One region of the Streptomyces sp. NPDC020917 genome, then DNA from elsewhere that is predicted to be linked to it. Evidence: riboswitches for the same ligand, from Rfam matches in the RefSeq annotation. Region 1 holds a riboswitch; each other region holds the start of a gene.
The links. Region 1 has a riboswitch for cyclic di-AMP ahead of ACH4TG_RS07310 (M23 family metallopeptidase). Riboswitches for the same ligand answer to the same signal wherever they lie in the genome.
Positions count from the first base shown of each region.

Region 2: it holds a riboswitch for cyclic di-AMP, as region 1 does, so the genes downstream of both, ACH4TG_RS37355 (peptidoglycan DD-metalloendopeptidase family protein) here and ACH4TG_RS07310 (M23 family metallopeptidase) in region 1, are expected to answer to the same signal.
Region 3: it holds a riboswitch for cyclic di-AMP, as region 1 does, so the genes downstream of both, ACH4TG_RS13825 (C40 family peptidase) here and ACH4TG_RS07310 (M23 family metallopeptidase) in region 1, are expected to answer to the same signal.
Region 4: it holds a riboswitch for cyclic di-AMP, as region 1 does, so the genes downstream of both, ACH4TG_RS38275 (NlpC/P60 family protein) here and ACH4TG_RS07310 (M23 family metallopeptidase) in region 1, are expected to answer to the same signal.

Region 1 is NZ_JBIRRR010000002.1:715,038-720,385, reverse strand. Features, by position in the region: gene ACH4TG_RS07320 (XRE family transcriptional regulator) at 1-207, shown strand, start outside; gene ACH4TG_RS07315 (hypothetical protein) at 285-590, shown strand; gene ACH4TG_RS07310 (M23 family metallopeptidase) at 816-1,850, opposite strand; cyclic di-AMP (ydaO/yuaA leader) riboswitch at 1,862-2,002, opposite strand; gene ACH4TG_RS07305 (N-acetylmuramoyl-L-alanine amidase) at 2,475-3,131, shown strand; gene ACH4TG_RS07300 (DUF4240 domain-containing protein) at 3,154-3,744, opposite strand; gene ACH4TG_RS07295 (NUDIX hydrolase) at 3,946-4,443, opposite strand; gene ACH4TG_RS07290 (amidohydrolase family protein) at 4,461-5,348, opposite strand, start outside.
Region 2 is NZ_JBIRRR010000027.1:98,836-104,183, reverse strand. Features, by position in the region: gene ACH4TG_RS37370 (hypothetical protein) at 1-32, opposite strand, end outside; gene ACH4TG_RS37365 (uridine kinase) at 443-1,069, shown strand; gene ACH4TG_RS37360 (GNAT family N-acetyltransferase) at 1,166-2,182, shown strand; cyclic di-AMP (ydaO/yuaA leader) riboswitch at 2,578-2,733, shown strand; gene ACH4TG_RS37355 (peptidoglycan DD-metalloendopeptidase family protein) at 2,738-3,676, shown strand; gene ACH4TG_RS37350 (AAA family ATPase) at 3,807-5,348, opposite strand, start outside.
Region 3 is NZ_JBIRRR010000005.1:346,669-352,016, reverse strand. Features, by position in the region: gene ACH4TG_RS13850 (ATP-binding protein) at 1-52, shown strand, start outside; gene ACH4TG_RS13845 (GNAT family N-acetyltransferase) at 84-752, opposite strand; gene ACH4TG_RS13840 (TetR/AcrR family transcriptional regulator) at 749-1,390, opposite strand; gene ACH4TG_RS13835 (ABC transporter ATP-binding protein) at 1,446-2,405, shown strand; gene ACH4TG_RS13830 (ABC transporter permease) at 2,553-3,386, shown strand; gene ACH4TG_RS13825 (C40 family peptidase) at 3,543-4,040, opposite strand; cyclic di-AMP (ydaO/yuaA leader) riboswitch at 4,044-4,219, opposite strand; gene ACH4TG_RS13820 (hypothetical protein) at 4,574-4,891, opposite strand; gene ACH4TG_RS13815 (ATP-dependent Clp protease proteolytic subunit) at 4,898-5,348, opposite strand, start outside.
Region 4 is NZ_JBIRRR010000029.1:71,926-77,273, reverse strand. Features, by position in the region: gene pcrA (DNA helicase PcrA) at 1-1,049, opposite strand, end outside; gene ACH4TG_RS38280 (NlpC/P60 family protein) at 1,290-2,426, shown strand; cyclic di-AMP (ydaO/yuaA leader) riboswitch at 2,567-2,722, shown strand; gene ACH4TG_RS38275 (NlpC/P60 family protein) at 2,730-3,767, shown strand; gene ACH4TG_RS38270 (hypothetical protein) at 3,838-4,197, opposite strand; gene ACH4TG_RS38265 (NlpC/P60 family protein) at 4,527-5,348, shown strand, end outside.

The DNA.
Region 1 (5,348 bases):
CCGATGCTCCACCCCGAGCTGGGTCCGGGCTGGGTCACCATGTGCGCGGCCGGCCCGTTCGGGGTGCCCGGCGGACGGCTGATCTTCCTGCTCTTCGACGCGGGCGGGCGGCCGGTCCCCCGCCCTCCGCTGTTCGCCCCGGCCCCCGGCCCGGTCGACCCTGCGCCGGTCGACCCCGGGCCACCGGGCGGCGGGGAGACCGCTTAGTCTCGGACCGAACGGCACGTGACGGGACGTTCCAGGACAAGGGGCGGCCCCGCGGGCGCGACGGAAGCGAGGACGGCATGGCTGGGGTTTCGGCGAGCACGGTGGCGGCCGGCGGGCTGGTCGGCGGCTATGCGATCGCCCGGTGGACCAAGCGGCGCGAACTCGGCGGCGCGGCGCTGGCCGCGGCCGGCGCGGTGGCCGCCCGCGAGTGGCGGCAGCAGGCCGGCACAGGGGCGGCCGCTGCCCTGACCGGTGCCTATGTGGCGGCCTTCGCGGGTTCGCACCCCCTGGCCAAGAAGCTCGGCGCCTGGCCCGCGGTCTTCACCGTCGCCGGCGCCGTCGCCGCGGCCTCCTGGGCCGTCGCCGGCCGTTCCGCCAAGTAGCCTTCGCCCGGCGGGAGTTCGGGCCCGGACCGTGGGTCGTCGGCACGGCGTGGCCGGCCCGCGGCCGGGTCACGCCGTCGCGCGGCGCCCCAGTTGGGTACGTCCGGGAGGGCGCCCTGCGGGGCCACGGGGAGCGGGCGGCTCGACCTTCCGCGGACAGGCCGACGGCCCTGACAAGGGGGGGTTCGCCAGGGCCGCCGGGGTTCGGGGGATGCGTGCCGGTCGTCAGACCGCCACGTCGTGGGAGCGGAGCCACGGGAGCGGGTCGACGGGGGCGGCACCGCCGGGACGGACCTCCAGGTGGAGGTGCGGGGACGCGACGTTGCCGGTGGCGCCGACGCGGCCGACGGTGTCGCCGGTCGTCACCTGCCCCTCGGTCACGCACATCGTCGACAGGTGGCAGTACCAGAGCTGCGTGCCGTCGTCGAGGGTGAGCACCACGCGGTAGCCCTGGGCGCCGGCCCAGCCCGCGGAGGTGACGGTGCCGCCGTGCACGGCGTGCACCGGGGTGCCCGTCGGGGCGGCGAAGTCCTGCCCGGTGTGCAGGTTGCCCCAGGGGTCGGCCTCGCCGAAGGTGCTGGTCAGCGTGGCGGACGCCAGCGGCTTGATGTAGGAGGCGGCGAGCGCGGCCAGGCGCTCGGCCTCGGCCTTGGCCGCGGCCTCCGCGTCGGCCTTCGCCTTCGCCTCGGCGGCGGCCTTCGCCGCGGCCGCCTGCTCGCGCACCTTGCGCGCCGCGGCCTCGCGGGCGGCCTGCTCGGCCGCGGCCTTCGCGGCGGCGTCCCGTTTCGCCTGGGCGGCGGCCTCGCGCTCCGCGGTGGCCTGGCCGATGATGCGGGCGCGCAGCGCCTCGCCGGGGTCGCTGATGACGCTCGGCGCGGGGGTGGCGGCGGGCGCCGCCGCGGAGGCGGGCACGGGGTCGGCCTCGGCGGGGACGACGTCGGGCACGGAGATGGCCGCCGGCGCGGCACCCGGCGCGGGGGCGCCGGGCGTTGCGGCGGCGGCGACACCGCCGGCGCCGACGGCGGCCATCGCCGCGATGCCGAGCACGGTCCCGCCGCGGGCCATGGTGCGCTGGCGCGGCATCCGGTGGGCGCTGGAGTCCGCGGCGGTGCGCGCGGCGTCGGAGCCACCGGTGGAGTGGGTGTCGGCGAAGAAGGCGAAGGCGGGCTGCTCCCCGTCGGGTCCCGGCCGCGGCGCGTCGCCGTTTCCGGCCTCGGTCTCGGGCCGGGCGGGTGCGTAGGCAGGCTGGTTCGACGCCACGGGGGCGCTCTCCTTTCCTTCCCTCTCGCCTACCGGGTTAGCTGACGGGTTCGGAGCAGGAAGGTCTCCTACGAACGGCCTTGCGGCCGCCCGATTCACCCCAGGATCTCGGGTCCCCGGTTCCCGCGGACGGGATTCGGCAAGCGCACGGTGCCGCCTCTGACGGCGGTGGTGACGACCGCGCTGCGTTATCGAACGTTAATAGAGCCGGGGGGGAAATCCAAGCCGAATCGGGGAGTTGGCGGCGGAACCAATCGGACACACGGCGCACAGAAGGCGTAAAGCGGTCAGCCGGCGTGACCTGGCGGAGAGATGAGCGTGTGTCAGTTGTTATGCGGGGACGACGCGAGTGACTACAGTCAGTGAGCGAGCGGACGCGGTCGGCGGCGGACGGCGGGCGCACCGGGTGCCGGCCGCCCGGTGCACCGGGTGCCGGCCGCCCGGTGCACCGGGTGCCGGCCGCCCGGTGCACCGGGTGCCAGCGGTCTGGACCTGTGCCAATTCGCGAACCGCTTGGCAGGCCGCGGCGACCGGCCCCACGATGGGCAGGCTCGACGTTCTTGTCATGCACTCGTCCATATCCGTCCGCGGTACGTCCGCACTGCGACGCCTCAGGAGCCCGCCATGGCACGTCCCAGCAATCCCCCCACCCCCCACGCCGGGACCGCCTCCGGCCCTTCGGCCCCGCCGAGCCGCCGCTCGCTGCTGCGCGGCGGCCTCGCGCTCGGCGCCGCGGCCACCGCGGGACTTGCCGGCGAGCTGTGGACCGGCCGCGGCACGGCCTCCGCCGCGGCCGTCGACTACCCGGGCGCCACCTGGGCCCCGGCCAGCACCTCCAACTACACGGTGTCCAGCCGCCCCACGGCCTACCCGGTCAACCTCGTGGTGATCCACGTGACGCAGGAGACCTTCTCCGACACCATCAAGCTGTTCCAGGACCCGACGCACGCGGCGGCCGCGCACTACGTCGTGCGGTCCGCGGACGGCGCGATCGACCAGTGCGTGCGCGAGAAGGACATCGCCTGGCACGCCGGCAACTGGGACTACAACACCCGCAGCATCGGCATCGAGCACGAGGGCTGGGTGGACCAGCCGTCGTACTTCACCACCGCGATGTACCACGCGTCGGCCGCGCTGACCGCGGAGATCTGCGACAAGTACGGCATCCCCAAGGACCGCGACCACATCATCGGCCACTACCAGGTGCCCGGCACCGACCACACCGACCCCGGGCCCAACTGGGACTGGGTGCGGTACATCCGGCTGGTCAACGGCGTCTGACGGCCGCGGACCCCGCCCGCGCTCAGGGCCGCGGCAGCGGGAACATCTCGCTGAGCCGGGGCAGCCGGCGGGCCGCCTCCGGCTCGTCCAGCGCGCTCCACCGGTCGCCGCGCGGCGCCGTACCGGTGGTGCCGCGCGGGCCGGAGGCGGCCCGCCGCGCGCGGACGGCGGCGTCCAGGGCGTCGGCCGGGAGCGACGACACGCGCTCGTACGCCTCGGGGGCGAGCCGGTCCAGCGACTCCCAGGTCGGGTGGTCGTCGTACCAGCTCTCGCGGGGGCGGGCGGACAGCCGCAGCACCTCGGGGACGTACGCGAGGGAGTCCGGGTCGTCGACCGCCGCGTCGAACACCGGGCGGCCCAGGCCGATCAGCCAGTGCTGGAAGTAGCAGAACGTGTCGTCGGAGCACCAGCCGCCGAAGACGCGGTCGGCGGCGGCCCACAGGCTCCAGGTCCTGGACTGCGCCACCCGCCGTTCCAGGCCCGCCTGGAAGCCGATGATGCCGTCGAGCGGCGTCCGCAGGAGGGCCTCGCGGAGCCAGGCGTCCCGCTTGTCACCGGTGAGCCCCTGCCGCCTGCTGTCCGCGATGAGAGTCCAGAGGGGATCCGTCTCCATGCCGCGACTATGCCAGCGGGCTGTCACTGCGCGCAGGGGCAATTCCACCTGATGGACGCTCAGTTCCCACTCCCCGGGCCCCGCACCCTGCCCGTCTCCGCCCCCCGGAGCCTTCCCGACCTGCGACGACGCGCCTGGCTGACGGAAGAGCGAAGGCCGCCGCGCAGCGACCGGCGGCGAGGGCGCGGCGAAAAAGGGGCCTCAGAGGCCGAGCCGGACGGGCTCGGCGGGGAGGCCCGAGGTGAGGAGGGCCGTCAGGGGGGTGGCAAGGTCGCGGGGGGAGAACAGGTCGGGGCCCCGGTAGGCGACGATGTCCCGCGGGTGCCACCACCGGAGGCCGCTGATGTGCTCGGCGGCCAGCTCCTCGTCGGACATCGCCCCGCGGGGCGCGAACGCGGCGGTGCGGACCAGGAAGTAGTCGTTGACCACGCCGTCGTAGCCCGCCGCGTGGCCGGGTTCGACGACCTCCTGGTGCCAGACGTGCGGCGGGGTGCCGTCGAGGGCCAGGCCCACCTCCTCGTCCAACTCCCGGCGCAGGGCCGCAAGGGGCGTCTCCCCCGGCTCGACGCCGCCGCCGGGCGCCGCCCAGACGACGATCGGCCCGGACGGCTTCGCGAAGACGAACCGGCAGAGCAGGAGGCGTTCGTCCTCGTCCAGGACAAGCGCGCGGACCGCGTGGCGAAGGTTCGGCGAAGGCATCAGGACACGCTAGTGGATCACGTTCCCGCCCGGAGCCCGAAGAGTGTCACCGCGTTGTCGTGGCACACCGCGCGCAGCCACTCCGGCCCGAGGCCGAGCCCCTCCAGGGCGTGGAGCTGGTGCACGTAGGGATAGGGGATGTTGGGGAAGTCCGTGCCGAGCAGGACGCGGTCGCCGAGCGCCGCCAGCCGCGGCAGCGCCCGGCGCGGGAAGGGCATGAAGTCCTCGGTGAAGCCGGTGAACGCCATCGTGGTGTCCAGCCGCACCTGCGGGTACCGCTCGGCGAGATCGAGGAAGTCCTCGTACTCGGGCATCCCCATGTGCGCGACGATCAGCGGCAGTTGCGGGTGGCGCGCCAGCACCCGCGCGATCGGCTCGGGTCCGGTGTGCTTGCCGGGCGCCGGTCCTGAGCCGCAGTGGATCACCACCGGGATCCCGGCCTCGGCCAGCACTCCCCAGGCGGGCTGGAGGAGTTCGTCGGCCGGGTCGTACGCCCCCACCTGCACGTGTGCCTTGAACACCCGCGCGCCCGCGTCGACGGCCTCGGCGACGAGCGTCTCGACGCCCGGCTCGGGGAAGAGGGTGGCGGTGTGCAGGCAGTCGGGGGTACGCCGGGCGAAGCCGGCCGCCCAGCCGTTGAGCCACCGGGCCATGCCGGGCTTGTGCGGGTAGAGCATCGCCGTGAAGGCCCGGACGCCGAACCGCCTGAGGACGGCGACCCGTTCGTCCTCCTGCTTGCGGTAGGCGATCGGCCACTGAAGTCCGCCGATCAGGGGCCCCTGCGCGTCGAAGTACTCCCAGACCTTGTGCAGGACGCGCTCGGGCATGAAGTGCGTGTGGACGTCGACCAGCCCGGGCAGGCCGAGGCCGCCCCAGAAGCGCCGGACCTCACGGGCCTCCGCCGC
Region 2 (5,348 bases), on a different contig from region 1:
AGCAGGACGACGCCGGAGATGGACAGGATCATTTGGGCTCTTCTCCTGGGTGATGGGGACGGTCACCATGAGTTCTTCCAGGCTCACAAGAAGTAATAGATCTTGCTCGGCGGCATTAGGGTGATTTGTAGCGAATTTCCACCAGGTGGGTGAGCTTCCGGGCGCCGCGGAACCGCCGTCGGCGCGATCATTGCCCGGCCGTGCCGCCTCGTGCGGACCGCAGCGCCGCAGACCCGCGAGTGGAGCAGCGGCTTCGCCCAGCCGGGTGACGGCGGGCCGCCGGTGTTCGCACCGGCTGTTCGGACGGCAGGGGCCGTGCTGCCGTGACGGCCCGGATCGGCGGCGGAGGCTGCCCGGAGCGGGAGGGGCGGGGCGGGTCCGGAGTGGGGGCTGGGGCGGGCTGGCGCGGGTGCGGCCGGGGCGCTGCGGCAGGATGGGTGCCGTGCAGCTGACCCCGATCACCTGGCCGCGGCTGGCCGAGGCCCTCGCGGAGCGGATCGCCGGCACGGAGCCGCCCGGTCCGTGGTGGCGGGTCGCCGTCGACGGGGCGCCCGCGGCCGGCACCGCCGAGCTCGCCGACGCCGTGGCGGCCGCGCTGCCGGCCCTGGGCCGCCGGGCCCTTCGGGTCAGCGCGGCCGGGTTCTGGCGGCCGGCCTCGCTGCGCCTGGAGTACGGCCACGAGGACGCCGACGCCTACTACCAGCTGTGGCTCGACACCGGGGCGCTGCGCCGCGAGGTGCTCGACCCGCTGGGACCCGGCGGCAGCGGGCGGGCGCTGCCGTCGCTGCGCGACCCGGTCACCGACCGGTCCACCCGCGCCGGCTACGAGGAACTGCCGCCGGGCGGGGTCCTGGTGCTCGACGGGCCGCTGCTCCTCGGCCAGGGCCTGCCGCTGGACCTGACCGTCCACCTCAGCCTGTCCCGCGCCGCGCTGGAGCGGCGCACCGAGGCCGCCGAGCGATGGACGCTGCCCGCTTACGGCCGGTACGCCCGCGAAGCGCTGCCGGAAGAGACCGCGGATGTCCTGGTTCGCGCCGACGACCCCCGCCATCCCGCCTGGACCGGCTGAACTCCCGCTGCACGTACGTCACTCGGGCAACGCACCGGCAGCCCGCCGGTCCTGCCTTGCCGTGGGGCCGCGCACCCCGCTAGCGTCCCGGGCACCATGACTGTCGCCATCGCGCCGCTGACCGCCGAGCACATACCCATGGCCGCGCAGCGGTACGACCGCTGGTTCGCCCGCGCCCGCCGCCCGCCGTCGCAGCGCTCCTGGCTGGCCGACGGCCCGGTGCGCGGCGAGGAACTCCTCGGCAAGCTGCAGAACGCCCCCGGTCTCGAGGCGTGCCGGGCGCTGGACGCGGACGGCGCGATCATCGGGCACCTGGCCGCGGTGCCGCTCGACCTGGCGCCCGACAACCCGGCAGCGCTGCGCAGCCATCCGCACTCCGCCCTGGTGCCGCACGGCGGCCACGCGCTGCCGGCCGGACGGGAGAGCGAGGTGCTGCGGGCGCTGTACGCCCGGGTCGCCGAGCGCCTGGTCGCCGAGCGGCGGCTGGTCCACTACGTCGACGTGCCGGCCGGGGAGACGGCCACCGCGCCCTGGTCCGAGCTGGGGTTCGGCCGCGAGCTGGTGCACGGCCTGATGGCGGTGAAGGCCCGCGGGCGGCAGCCGCGCGGGGTGGGCGGGCTCGCCATCCGGCGCGCCGGCCCCGGCGACCTGCCCCAGGTGGGCCGGATGGCCGCGGAGTCCTCGCGCGGGCAGCGGGGCCCCGCGATGTTCCAGCCGCAGCCCGAGGCGGGGCTCGCCGCGCTGCGGCTGCGGTACACCGACGCCCTGGCCGATACCCGCTGCGGCGCCTGGATCGCCTCGCGCCGCGGCGAGGAGATCGGCATGGTCCTGGTGGTGCCGGCGGCGCCCGGGCCGGTCGTGCCCGAGTCCTGTGTGGAGCTGATGGAGGCGTTCGTGGACCCCGCGGCCCGCGGTGAGGGCATCTCCCGGGTGCTGCTGGCGACCGCGCTCGCCTGGGCCTACGACAACGGCCACCGCTACATGTCGGCCCGCTGGCACTCCGCTAGCCCGCTGGCTGCCGGACACTGGCCGGCGACCGGCTTCCGCCCGGTCGCCTACCGGCTCAGCCGGACCCTGGACGGCCGGATCGGCGGCCCGCCGGGGACGTACTGACCCGGATTCCACTCCGATCGGACAAACCCTCATTTGTCGCCCTTGTTCCGGCATTTCGGAGTGAGGCGGGTCACTTCCGCTGTGGAATGTGACGGGCATCATGGCGGGAACACGGTCCGATGTCCGGAGAACACCCGCTGTTTCCGATGCGGGCGATTTGTCGCCATGTCGTCACCGCGTGCGGCGTGCCGGTGCACCCACGGTCAACCGCGCGGACACGCAGGGGTGGCGGGCGTACGACGATCGGTCACCGGCTCCCGGCGGGCGCGGTGGTGGGCCGCGGCAGCCGGTTGCCCGCCGCTCGGAGGGTCCTCTAGCTTCGCGTCCGGCGGGCCAGGTGCCCGCGCACACTCTCCGCGGGCGGACCGCCGAATCCTGCCACCGCCCGGACCCGGAACCGTCGAGCACCTAACACGGCAGGAGCGGGGGACCCACGGTAGGCCGCCGTCCGCGCACGCCGGACGGCTCGGGGTGAAGTCACGCACCCGAGTGACCGGGCATCTCCTGCCCGAACCCGACAGCTCACCTCGCAGGCGTAGGAGAAGGAACTCCCGCATGCCCGCCAAGGGACAGCACCGCAAGCCCCATCTGAACCGCCTCACCCGCGTCTGCATCGCCGCCGGCGTCGGCAGCGCCGCCATCGCCCTGCCGCTGGTCGCCGCGACCGGCGCCTCGGCCGCCACGCCGGCCAAGGCCCCCGTCGCGACGACCGCCCACGTCAAGGACACCGCCAAGGGCGCCCACGCGAAGGCCGAGACGTACACCGTCCACCCCGGCGACACCCTGTCCAAGATCGCCGCCGCGCACCACATCAAGGGCGGCTGGCACCGGCTGTACCAGGAGAACAAGAAGGTCATCGGCAGCGACCCGAACGTGATCCGTCCGGGCATGCACCTGACGCTGCACGGCTGGCACGGCGTCAAGCCCGGCGACAAGCACCCGGCCAAGCCGGCTGCCCAGCCCGCCGCCAAGCCCGCCGCGAAGCCGGCTGCCAAGCCCGCTCCGGCGAAGAGCACCGCGCAGCAGAGCGCGGCGAAGACCACCACGAACACCACGACGGCCACCAAGGCCGCCGCCACCACCGACACCGGCTGGACCAAGCCGGTCGGCAACGCGTCCATCGGCACCCCGTACCACCAGGCCGGCTCCAACTGGTCCAGCGGCTACCACACGGGCGTGGACTTCCTGGTGTGGTCCGGCACCCCGGTGCACTCGGTCGCGGCCGGCACCGTCGTGCACGCCGGTGCCGACGGCGCCTACGGCAACGACGTGATCATCAAGCACGCCGACGGCAAGTACACCCTGTACGGCCACCTGACGCAGCCGCTGGTGTCGGCCGGCCAGACCGTCACCGAGGGCCAGGAGATCGGCATCTCCGGCGCCACCGGCAACGTCACCGGACCGCACCTGCACTTCGAGGTGCGCACCACCCCGAACTACGGCTCCGACATCGACCCGGTCGCCTACCTCGCGTCGCACGGCGTCAGCATCTGACACAGACGCCCGTACGACCGCCGTCAGGCGGCCGCCCGTGCCCGTCCGGTCTGCACCACCGGGCGGGCACACCGCTGTCCGGGCGCCCCGCCGTCCGCACCGCCTCCCGCCGCGGACGCAACGCTCCCGACTAGCCGAACATCCCGGTCAGTTCGCCGCGCGAGACCACGCCGAGCTTCGGATACGCCTTGTACAGGTGGTAGCCGACGGTGCGCGGGCTGAGGAACAGCTGCGCGGCGATGTCCTTGTTGGACAGGCCCTGGGCCGCCAGCCGGACGATCTGCGCCTCCTGCGGGGTCAGGCCCGCCTCCTCGGCGACCGAGCGGGTCTGCGGCGCGACCTCCACCGCGGCCCCGGCCGCGCCGAGTTCGGCCCGCGTCCGGTCCGCCCACGGCCGCGTGCCGAGCCGCGCGAACACCTCGAGCGCGCCCTGCAGATGGCCGCGGGCCTCGTTCTTGCGCCGCGCCCGCCGCAGCCACTCGCCGTACAGCAGCGCGGTGCGCGCCCACTCCATCGCCCTGCGCTCCGGGTCGTGCCCGGACAGGGCCTGCCCGTAGTGCTCCTCGGCCGCGCTGTCCGGTGCCCGCAGCGCCCGGCAGCGGGCCACCAGCGCGGCCGCCCAGTCCTGCCGTGACCGCGCCGCCCACCGCTCGAAGCGTGCGAACGCCTCGTCCGCCTGCTCCGCCACGCCCAGCCGGACCGCCGCCTCCACCAGGTCGGGCACACTGCGGGTGGCGCAGATCTGGTGCCGTACGGCCGGGTCGGTGAGCAGCAGCAGCCGGTCGAGCGCCGACTGGGCGCGGCCCAGGCCGAGGTCGAGCAGCCCCTGCGACCAGTACGTCCACGGCGCTCCCGGTGCGGTGCCCGACCCCGAGCCCGCCGCCAGCGCCTGCTCGACCTGCGTCCGGCACTCCGCCTCGTCGCCGCGCAGCGCCGCGACGTGCGCCAGCGTGGAGCTCAACTGGCTGACCCACTGGAGCTGTCCGGTGGCGCGGGAGAGCCGCAGCCCCTCGCTCGCGGTGCGGTGGGCGTCGTCGAGGCGCGCTTGGAAGATCTCCGCCTCGGCGCGGAAGAACATCAGCGTGCTGAGCCGGCCGATCCCGCCGCTGTCCCGGCTCTCGGCGGCCAGCACCGTGGTCAGGGCGTGCGCCTCGGCGTCCTGGCCCAGCGTCAGCCCGACGCCGCACAGCATCACCAGGTCCTGCGGGTCGACCCGCCCGCCGCGCGCCGCACGGGCCGCGGCGGCGGCAGCGTCCACCGCCGGGGGCGGGTCCTCGCCGGCACCGGGACCCAGCGCGCCGATGACGAACCGCGCCACCGGCCGGATCGCCGCATCGGCCGGCAACTCCAGCGCGGCCAACCGCTCCAGGGTGCCGTCGACCTCGGCCGAGCCCAGGTACCAGGCGGTGTGCGCGGCCTGCACCAGCATCCGCGCGGCACCGGCCGGATCCGCCGGGGCGGCCAGCCCGGCCGCCTCGGTCAGCACCCGGTGCGCGGCGGGGAAGTCCCCCTGCCAGAAGTCCGCCAGCCCCTGCACGTGCAGCATCCGCGCCCGCAGCACGGCTTCCCCGCTTCCGGCGCCGGGAGCCGGTGCCGGGGCGGCGCCGGAGGCCGGGACGGACGAGCCGTCGGCGCCCGGCCCCGGGGTGCCGGCCGCCGGGCGGGTGGCCGA
Region 3 (5,348 bases), on a different contig from region 1:
CGGCGGCAAGACGGTCTGGATCACGATCCCCTGGGCCGTCACCGTGGCCTGACGCCGGGCCGGGCCGCCGCACCGGCGTTCCGTCAGCCGGGTGTCCGTGCCGCACCGTGCGGACGCACCATCAGCGCCTCCGCCCCCACGGGCGCGAAGCCGGCCGACAGCAACGCCCGTACGCTGGCCGCGTTTCCGGGCGCGACCTGCGCCCACAGCGGCGCGCCGCCGGGCACCAGGTGCCGGGCCGCAGCGGCGAGCGCGCGGCCCAGGCCCTTGCCGCGGGCGGCAGGATCGACCTCCAGCGCGGTCTCCCAGCGCCCGGCCACGCCGCGCCCGATCACCAGCGTGCCGCCGGGCACCGTCCAGGCGCGCACCTCGTCGCGGTGCCGCAGGGCGCGGAGGATGCGCGGGTGCCCGCGGTCCTTCGTCTCGCGCAGGTCGAGGGGTGGCGGCCCCGGCAGCGGGTCGGCCACGGTCAGCAGGTCGACGTTGACGACTTCCCGCCCGGTGCGCGCGGTGAGCTCCGAGAGGAACGGCGGGCACAGCGGGGCGCCGAGGTCGTCCGGCGGCAGCAGCGCCGCGAGTTCGGCGTGGTCGGCGTCGGTGAACACCACGGTGTGCGCGGTGAAGGCGATCACTCCCGCGTCCCGCTCGGAGGGCTGGGGGAGGAAGGTCACCGAGCCGTCGGGCGGGGGGAAGGTGCCGCGGGCGGCGCGCGCGAGTATGCCCGCCAGGCGGGTGGAGGTGCCGGACGTCATTCCTGCCCCCTCGCCGCCAGCGTCTCGATCATCATCACCAGGTCGTCGAGGTCCCGGTCGAACTCGGCGTCCCAGTCGACCGGTTGGGCCAGCCACGGCATCACCGCGTCGTGTCCGGGCAGCGCACCGTCGGGGAGCCGGCCGCGGCGCCCGCGCGGGTCGAGGGTGCCGGGCCCGAACCTGCCGCCCGCCTCCGACGCGATCCAGCCGAGCATGTAGGTACTCACCAGCCGCTCCAGGCGCGGCACTTGGGACTTCGGCACGCCGGCGTCCAGCAGCGCCAGATAGAGCAGGTCGACGGTGGTCACCGCGTCGGGCGTCACGGCGGGACGGGAGAACAGCAGCCCCGTCACCCAGGGGTGGCCCTGCGCCAGCGTCCGCGCGGTCCGTGCGAACAACCGCACGCGCTCACGCCAGTCGGTGACGACGGACAGCGCCGGCGCGGTCTGGAAGACCATGCCGAGCAGCCGGCCGAGCATCGCGTCGAGCAGTCCGGCCTTGTCCCCGACGTGCGGATACAGCGCCATGGGCGTGACGCCGACGGCCTGTGCGACCGACCGCATGGACACCCCGGCCAGGCCGCGCTCGTCGGCGATCGCCACGGCGGCGTCCAGAATCTCTTCCCGTTTCCCGCTCATGCCTCTACACTGTAGATCTATACGGTGTAGATCAACTTTATGGGGGTGGTGGCCGATGCTCTCGGCCGAGGGGCTGGTGATGCGCTACGGCGAGCGCCGGGCGCTGGACGGCTTCAGCCTGGAGGTGGGCCCCGGTGAGATCACCGGGCTGATCGGGCACAACGGCGCCGGCAAGTCCACGTTCGTCGAGGTCGTCACCGGGCTGGTGAGGCCCGAAGCGGGAACCGTGCGGGTCTGCGGCATCGACGCCCGTGAACACCCGCGCGCCGCACGGGCTCTGCTCGGCGTCGCGCCGCAGGAACTCGCCCTCTACCCGACCGTCACCGTCCGCGAGCACCTCCAGCTCTTCGCCGGGCTCGCCGGGCTGCGCCGGGCCGCCGCCCGGCGGTCGGTCGAGGGCGTGGCGGAGGAGCTGATGCTCGGGGAGGTGCTGGACCGCAGGTGCGCGGTGCTCTCCGGCGGTCAGCGGCGGCGCGCCCAGGCCGCGGCCGCCATGGTCGCCACACCGCGCGTCCTGCTGCTCGACGAGCCGACGGCGGGTGCCGACCCCGAGACGCGGCAGGCGCTGCTGGCCGCGGTGCGGGCCCGCGCCTCGGCCGGCGCGGCCGTCCTCTACACCACCCACTACCTGCCCGAACTGGTCGACCTGGACGCCACGTTGGCGGTCGTCAGACGCGGCAGGGTGGTGGCCAGAGGGGACCGCGCCGGGCTCACCGCCGACCTGCCCGGGGAGATCCGGATCAGCCTGGATCCGGCGGGAGCGCGTCCGGTGCTGTCGCCGGAATTGGACCGGCGGACCCGCGAGGAGGGGCCGCACGGGCTGCGGATCGCCACCCGCAACCCGCCGGCGGACCTCGCCGAACTGCTCGCCGCGGGCTGCGCCCCGGTCAGTGTCGACGTGCGCCGCCCCGACCTGGACCTGTACCGGTCGCTGGCCGCGGAGGGCCCGCAGAGCACGGCGGGCGCGGAGACCTCCGGCGCCGGGGCCGCCGGGTCTGCGGCCCGGGTGGCCTGACCGGCCCCCTCTCCGGCCTGCTTCCGGGCCGCAGGCCCGCATCGCGGGGAAGCGGCGGGCGCACGGCCGCCCTGCCGCGCCGATCCGCCGATCCGCCGCGGTCCCACCCGACTCCCTGTGACGCGCGCACACCTGAAGGAGCCTCAGATGCACCTCGACGTCCGACCGGGCGGAACCGTGGCGGCCGCCGGCGCGCCGGGATCCGGCCGGCTGACCGAGCCCGGCCGCACCCGCGACGCCCTGCACCGCACCGGCGTCCTGATCCGGCACAACACGACCGTGCTGCTGCACGAACCAGGGCCGCTCGCCGGGCGGATGGTGATGCCCCTCATGCTGCTGACGGCCACGCGGCCGCTGTACGAGCAGGCGCAGGGGCCGGGCGGGACCGCCCAGGCCGTGGTCGGGTCGCTGGTGACGTTCTCGCTGCTGGCCCTGTCCATCGTCGGCGGCTCGATCCTGTCCGAGCGCATGTGGCGCACGTGGGACCGGTTGCGCGCCACCCCGGTGCGGCCGGTGGAACTCCTCGTGGGCAAGGCCGTGCCGGTCCTGGGCGTGCTCGTGGTGCAGCAGGCCGTGGTGCTCGGCTTCGGCATCGTGGCGTTCGGGATGCCGGTGGCCGCACCGGGACTGCTGGTGGTCGCCTGCGGCGCCTGGGGGCTGGCGCTGCTGGGCCTGGGGACCGCGGCCGGCGTGCTGGTGCGCAGCTACGGCCAGTTGAGCGCCGCATTCGACATCGGCGCGCTGTTCCTGACCACCCTCGGCGGCGCCCTGGTCCCGCTGGACCTGCTGCCGGGGTGGCTGCGCGCGGTCAGCCCGGCCTCTCCCGGGTACTGGGCGGCCCAGACCCTGAGGCACGCCGCGGCGGGCGACACGGGTCCCACCCTCCGGGGTGCTGCCGTGCTGCTCGCCGTCGGCGCCGCATGCGGTGCGGTGGCCTGCTGGCGGGTGGCCCGCGGTTGGGGCCGGGCGCTGGCGGTATGACGGCGGACCCGTCGCAGGGACCGTCCCCGGCCCCGGTCGCGCTCCCGCCCGCGGGCCTGTGGCGCGCCGCGACGTCCGGGAAGACGCCGGGGCGGCCGCCGAGGAGGAAGGCGAGGAGGTCGTCGAGCGGTCCTGGCCCCAGTGAGCCGGAGCTGCTCACCTGACGCGGCCGTACCAGACGCGGCTGGTCCAGATCCGCTCCAGGCGGACCGAGGCGCCGGTCCTCGGCGCGTGCCAGATGCGGCCGTCGCCGGCGTAGATGCCGACGTGGTACACCGACGAGGCCGAGGAGCCGGCGTGGAAGAACACCAGGTCACCGGCGCGGCGCGCGGAGGCGCTGATGTGCCGGGTGCTGTTGTACTGGGCGGCGGCGGTGCGGGGCAGGGTCTTGCCCGCACGCTTGAACGAGTACTGGGTCAGCCCCGAGCAGTCGAACCGGTAGGGGCCGGTCGCCCCCCACTGGTACGGGGCGCCCTGCTTCGAGGCGGCGATGTCCAGGGCCAGGGTGGACAGCGAGGCGGCCTGCGCGGACGGGAGGGCGCCGGGGATCAGGGCGGGTGCGGCGACGGCCGCCGCGGTGAGCACGGACGCCGCCCCGAACCGGGAGAGCCGTGCGGACACGGGATGGACGTTCATGTGGTGGAGCGCGAGCATGCGCAACCCTTCGTCGTCAGCCTGCGAAGGATGACCTGTCGGGTTCGAGCAGGCGAAGAATGCCCGGCCGCTGACCTGCGGCTTCACCCCAAGAGGCGGTCCGGATCCGGTCCGGTGCCGCCCCGTCGTGCTGGGTCCTCCGCTCCTGCCGCGTGCACTCGTGTCGACCTGGCATCCGTGCGGCGGCAGGATTGGGCGTCCGCACGGACCGCCCCGTCACGGCGACGGGGGCTTGTCGTCACCACGGATGGTTACGCACGAAACGGTGCGATGTGTGACTGAAAACGCGCTATGTGAGCCTCGTCACGTTTCACCTATCCGAGTGAACGCGGCTCCGGAGCATGTCCGCTGACGCCGCGTCCGTCGCTCTGACCTGGCCCGATGAAGCGGCTTGCCGGCGGGTCCAGCCGACATGCGCAATTCAGCACCGAATTGACAAACCCTGTTGGATACGCCCAATGGACTGAGCGAATCCGTCACCGTGTCGGGCGTGTCGGGGCCGAACGGCCGTCATCGGGCCGGGTCTCGGCGTGTCAGTGCGTCGGCGGCGCTCCCGGATCCGGCGTCACCGTGGCGAGTGCGGACCGGCGTTCACCGTCCAGGACCCGCAGCGCCCGGCCCAGCGTGGCGTGATGGAGTTCGGTCTCGCCGCGCAGGTGCATCGTGGTCAGCGCTTCCTTGAGAGCCGCGGCCCGTCCCACCAGCGCCTGCGCGGCGCGCAGCGCCCGGTAAGTGTCCGTCGTGCGGCTGGGGTTGATCTTCCCCAGCAGATCGACGACCTCCAGATAGCAGTCGACCAGCTCACCCTCGGAGCGGGTGAGGGCGGGCAGGGGTGGCAGCTCCGGCACCACGTCGGGTCACCGCAGGCCGTACGGGGTGGTGTTGGACTTCCTGCTGGTGGTCAGCTGGTCCACCAGGCCGTAGGCGACCGCCGATTCGGCGTCGAACACCTTGTCCCGTTCGATGTCGGCCGTGATGCGCTCCGCGTCCTGCCCGGTGTGCCGGACCAGCAGTGTCTCCAACTGCTCGCGGGTGCGGAGCAGTTCCTTGGCCTGGATCTCCAGGTCGGAGGTGTCGCCCTGGATCGCCTCGCTCAGCGAGGGCTGGTGGATCAGGATCCGCGCACCGGGGGTGATCATCCGCTTGCCCGGCGCTCCCGCGGCGAGCAGCACCGCGGCGGCCGACGCCGCCTGGCCGATGCAGACGGTCGCCACATCGCAGGTGACGAACTGCATCGTGTCGTAGATCGCGGTCATCGCGGAGAAGGACCCGCCCGGCGAGTTGACGTACAGGTGGATGTCCTGCTCG
Region 4 (5,348 bases), on a different contig from region 1:
TCACCGACCACGCACAGCTCGGCGGGCCCGGGGACGGCGTCCGCGCCCCGCGCGCCGTCCTGCTCGCCGGCGTCGGCCGCCCCGCCGTCCTGGCTGTCCTGGCCGTCCTCCGCGGACGGCGGCGCCTCGGTGCCGACCAGCTCGCGGACCAGCATGTACTGCGCGTGGTTGGTGTCCTGGTACTCGTCGACCAGGACGTGCCGGAAGCGCCGCCGGTAGTGCTCGGCGACGTCCGGGAACGCCTGCAGCAGGTTGACCGTGGTCATGATGATGTCGTCGAAGTCCAGGGCGTTGGCCTCGCGCAGCCGCGACTGGTAGAGGGCGTACGCCTCGGCGAGCTTGCGGTCGAACGGGGTCTCCGCCTGGGCGGCGAAGGTCTCCTCGTCGATCAGCTCGTTCTTGAGGTTGGAGATCTTCGCGCTGAACGACTTCGGCGGGAACTGCTTGGGGTCCAGGTCGAGGTCGCGCTGGCAGACCAGGGCCATCAGCCGCTTGGAGTCGGCCGCGTCGTAGATCGAGAAGGACGAGGTGAAGCCCAGCTTCTTGGACTCGCGGCGCAGGATGCGCACGCACGCGCTGTGGAACGTCGACACCCACATCGCGCCGGCGCGCGGCCCGACGAGCTGCTCCACCCGCTCCTTCATCTCGCCGGCGGCCTTGTTGGTGAAGGTGATCGCCAGGATGGAGCCGGGGTGGACGTGCCGGGCGTAGAGGAGGTGCGCGATGCGGTGGGTGAGCACCCGGGTCTTGCCGGAGCCGGCGCCGGCCACGATGAGCAGCGGCCCGCCGGAGTGCCCCACGGCGGCGCGCTGCTGCTCGTTGAGGCCCTCCAGCAGCTGCGCGGGGTCGGCGGCCGGGCGGGCGGCGCCGTCGCGGTAGTGGGCGTCGCGGATCGGCGGCGGGCCGTCGAACCGGTCGCCGAACAGGCCGTCCGGCAGGGAGTCGGGTTCGTCGTGCTCCCCCTCCGGCGGCGGGGGCGGGCCGTCGTCGGCCGGGCCGTGGGCCGCGTCGAGACCGGCCAGGAAGCTGTCGTCAAAGAGGCTGCTCATCGCCTCCTGAGTCTAGGACGCCGCGCCGACAGTCCGTCCCGGTTCACCCGGTTCCCCCGGCCGAAGGACTCGCACAGGTGTGTCCTTCCTACCACGCTCGGTGACGACGCACCGGGTCTGGCAAAAGATTACGAAAAGGTATCGGGCCTTATCGGACATCGGCCTTCCCAGCAACGCCGGGCCTCGGCTACGTTCCCGCACCAGCCCCACCGGTCCGCGTCCGAGAGGAGTCCGCCCGCCATGGCGACGCACCGTAAGGCCAGAACCGCGCTACTCAGCGCCTCGGGACCACGGGCGGCAGTGGGTATCACCACTGCCGCCCTGGCCACCGTGACCCTGCTGAGCGAGACGGCGAACGCCACCCCGCCGCCGCAGCCCTCCATCGCCGAGGTCAAGGCGAAGGTCGACTCCCTGATGCACCAGGCCGAGGTCGCCACCGAGAAGTACAACGGCACCAAGGAGCAGGTCGACCAGCAGAACGTCAAGGTCAACAAGCTGCTGGAGCAGGTGGCGCAGAAGACCCAGACGCTCAACGACGCGCGCCGCCAGCTCGGCCTGTACGCGGCCGCGCAGTACCGCTCCGGCGGTGACGAGACCACCACCCGCTACATGCTGTCCGGCAGCCCTGAGGACCTCGTCGACCAGCTGCACCTGACCGACGTGCTCGCGCAGCGCCAGAAGGCGGCGGTCGACTCGTTCCGGGTGGAGCAGGCCGCCGCGACCCAGCAGCGCATCGAGGCGGCCAAGAGCCTGGCGTCGCTCACCGCGCAGCAGGCCAAGCTCAAGACCGCCAAGCAGGACGTGCAGACCAAGCTGAGCCAGGCCCAGCACCTCCTCAACAGCCTGACCGCACAGGAGAAGGCGCGGCTGGCGGCGCTGGCCGCCAAGCAGGAGGAGGAGGCCCGCCGGAAGGCGGCGGCACTGGTGGCCAAGCAGAAGGCCGCTGCCGAGGCGGCGGCCAAGGCGGCCGCCGCGAAGAAGAGCACGTCGACGACGACCACGACGCCGCCGTCGACGCCCGCCAACTCCTCGGTGGCCGACCAGGCGATCGCCTTCGCCCGCAAGCAGATCGGCAAGCCCTACGTGTGGGGCGCCACCGGTCCCGACTCGTTCGACTGCTCGGGCCTGACGCAGGCGGCCTACAAGGCGGCCGGCATCACCCTGCCGCGCACCACCTGGGACCAGGTGAACGTCGGCACCCGGGTCTCGGAGACGAACCTGCAGCCGGGCGACCTGATCTTCTTCTACAGCGACATCAGCCACGTCGGCATGTACATCGGCAACGGCGAGATGATTCACGCTCCGCACACGGGCACCGTCGTCAAGATCGCGCCGATCACGGAAATGCCCTTCTACGGTGCCGTTCGCCCGTATTGACCCCCTGAACCACCGTCACCAACCGTAAGATCACAAAGCGATTTCGGTCACATTGCGATCCAAACTTCCCAAGACTCGCGAGAGTTGATTACCGTAGCCCGCTAGGTGGCCTGCTTCCCGCCGGTGCAAGTGCCGGCAGCACGCCACCTCCGCCTAATCCGGCCGGCGGCCGGAACCGGGGACCCACAGTCACATTGGGGTGAATCCGGACAGACGCGACAAGCGTCCGTCCAGTAGGGCAGCCTTCCCAGCCCGAACCCGTCAGCTAACCCGGTCGGCGGTCCACGGAAGGAGTCGCCTGCTGTGGCGTCGCACCGCAAGCCGCGTACCCGGATACTCGCCTCAGCCGCCCCCCGCGCGGCGGTCGGGGTCACCGCAGCGGCACTGGCGTCGGTCACCCTGATGAGCGAGACCGCGAACGCGGCGCCTGCCAAACCCTCGATCGCCGAGGTGAAGAAGCAGATCGACACGCTCAACCAGCAGGCCGAGGTGGCCACCCAGCAGTACGACCAGGCCAAGGAGAAGACCTCGGCGCAGCGCGCCAAGGCCAACCAGCTCCTGGAGCAGGTCGCGCAGAAGACCCAGCAGATGAACGAGACCCGCCGGGTCCTGGGCCAGTTCGCCACCGCGCAGTACCGCGACGGCGGCCTCGACCAGACGACGCAGCTGCTGCTCTCCGACAACCCGGAGCAGTTCCTCCAGCAGTCGCACATGATGGACCGGCTCTCCACCACGCAGGAGCAGGCCCTCCAGACCTTCAAGGTCCAGGAGGAGCAGGCGAACATCCAGCGGGCGCAGGCCACGTCGAGCCTGAACCAGCTGACCTCCGCGCAGAGCGCTCTGGCGACGGAGAAGAAGAACCTGCAGACGAAGCTCGCCGCGGCGCAGAAGCTGCTCAACAGCCTCAACGCCGCGCAGCGCGCCAAGCTCGCCGCGATGACCCCCTCGACGTCGTCCGCGACGAAGCACTACACGTACAGCGGGCCGGCGACCGGACGGGCCGCCGCCGCCATCCAGTTCGCGCTCTCGCAGCGCGGCAAGCCGTACGTGTCCGGTGGCACCGGCCCCAACGCCTACGACTGCTCCGGGCTCACCCAGGCCGCCTACCGCGCGGCGGGCGTCAGCATCGGCCGGACCACCTGGGACCAGGTCAAGGACGGCGTCGCCGTCTCCCAGGCCGATCTGCAGCCGGGCGACCTGGTGTTCTTCTACTCGGGCATCTCCCACGTCGGGATCTACCTCGGCAACGGGCAGATCGTGCACGCCCCGCACACCGGCGCGGTCGTCGAGATCGCGCCCATGAGCTGGATGCCGTTCGCCGCGGCCCGCCGGGTGGCCTGAGTCCCAGCGAAACGCGTGACGTCCGGACGGGAGTGCTCCGTCCGGACGTCACGCGTGTTCGGGCGCGGGCCTACGTCCAGAGCACCGCGATGAAGATGTTGAGCGCGGTCAGCACCCCCACCGCGCCGAACGTCGCCCGGTCGAGGCGTTCCTCGTCGCGCTTGACGTAGACCAGGCCGAGGATCACCACCAGCACCGCCAGCTTGACGCCGATCTTGGCGTTGTCCACGTGGCGGTCGTCGGCGTTCAGCAGGGCGACCATGGTCACGCCGGTCACGAGCATGGTGGCGGCGCCGTAGAGCATGCCCGGGACGAAGCGGACCGCGGCGGTGCCGTTGCCCATCACCTTCAGCTGGGTGAGGAACCCGCCCAGCAGTGCGGCGATGCCCAGGATGTGCAGGCCGACTAGAACATTGATGAGAGTGTCCATGGGCGCGACCCTAGCGACGCCCTTAGCACCCCCCGGCGGGAGGGGTGGCCTTCCCCGCGCATCGGTCAGTGCGGGTACCCAAGCGGGCATGTCACCCGTCGAACGCCGGTCGGTTCCGGTCGGCCCCGACCGGAAGGGCACCAGTCCCGGTCCACCGGACCCGCGCCGCCCCCGGTGAGGTTTAGCGTCGCTCGACAGGTGGCCGATCCCCCGCCGGCGGCGCACTGTCGTCCGTCCGGTGGCGGCTGCCCCCGCCGAGGTCCGGCGGCGCCCTGTTCCCCCGTGCAGGCGCCGCCGGACCCACCCCCGGAAGGAGAGTGACGGCCGCCGTGGCCTCACACAGTCGCCCGCCCCGATCCCGCGTCACCGTCTCCCGCGCCGCCTGCACCCTGGCGCTCGCCTCCGCCGCCTCGGTGTCGCTGTTCGGCGAGACCGGCTACGCACAGCCCCGGCCCACACCGGCCGAGGCCAAGGCCAGGGTCGAGGCGCTGTACCAGCAGGCCGAGCAGGCGACCGAGCAGTACAACGGCGCGAAGCAGCAGGCGGACGACGCCCAGGCCGCACTCGGCGGGCTGCAGGACGAGCTGGCCCGCAAGACCGCCGCGCTCAACGCGACGCGGGACGCGCTCGGGACGGTCGCGGCGGCGCAGTACCGCGCCGGGTCGCTCGACCCGACGCTGCAGCTCGCGCTCAGCTCCGCGCCCGGGACGTATCTGGAACAGGCCGGGATGCTCGACCAGTTGGGGAACCGGCAGGCCTCGGCGCTGGCCCGGCTGGCCGCCCAGCAGCGGGACATCGAGCAGACCCGGGCCGAGGCCGCCGGCCGGGTGGACGCCCTGCGGGCGGCGCAGTCCCGGCTGGCGGCCCGCAAACAGACCGTGCAGCGCACCTTGGCCGAGGCGCAGGCGCTGCTCGCGCAGCTCAGCCCGGCCGACCGGGCGGCCGTCGGCGCCTCGGACGGCCCGGCCGGCCAGGCGGCCGCGAACCGCTCCACGCTCCGCCCGCCGCTGTCGGCGACCGCGGGCGCCCCCTCGGCGCGCGCCGCCGAGGCGGTGGCGTTCGCGTACCGCGCGCTGGGCCTGCCCTACGTCTGGGGCGCCACCGGGCCGAACGCGTACGACTGCTCGGGCCTGACCCAGGCGGCGTGGAAG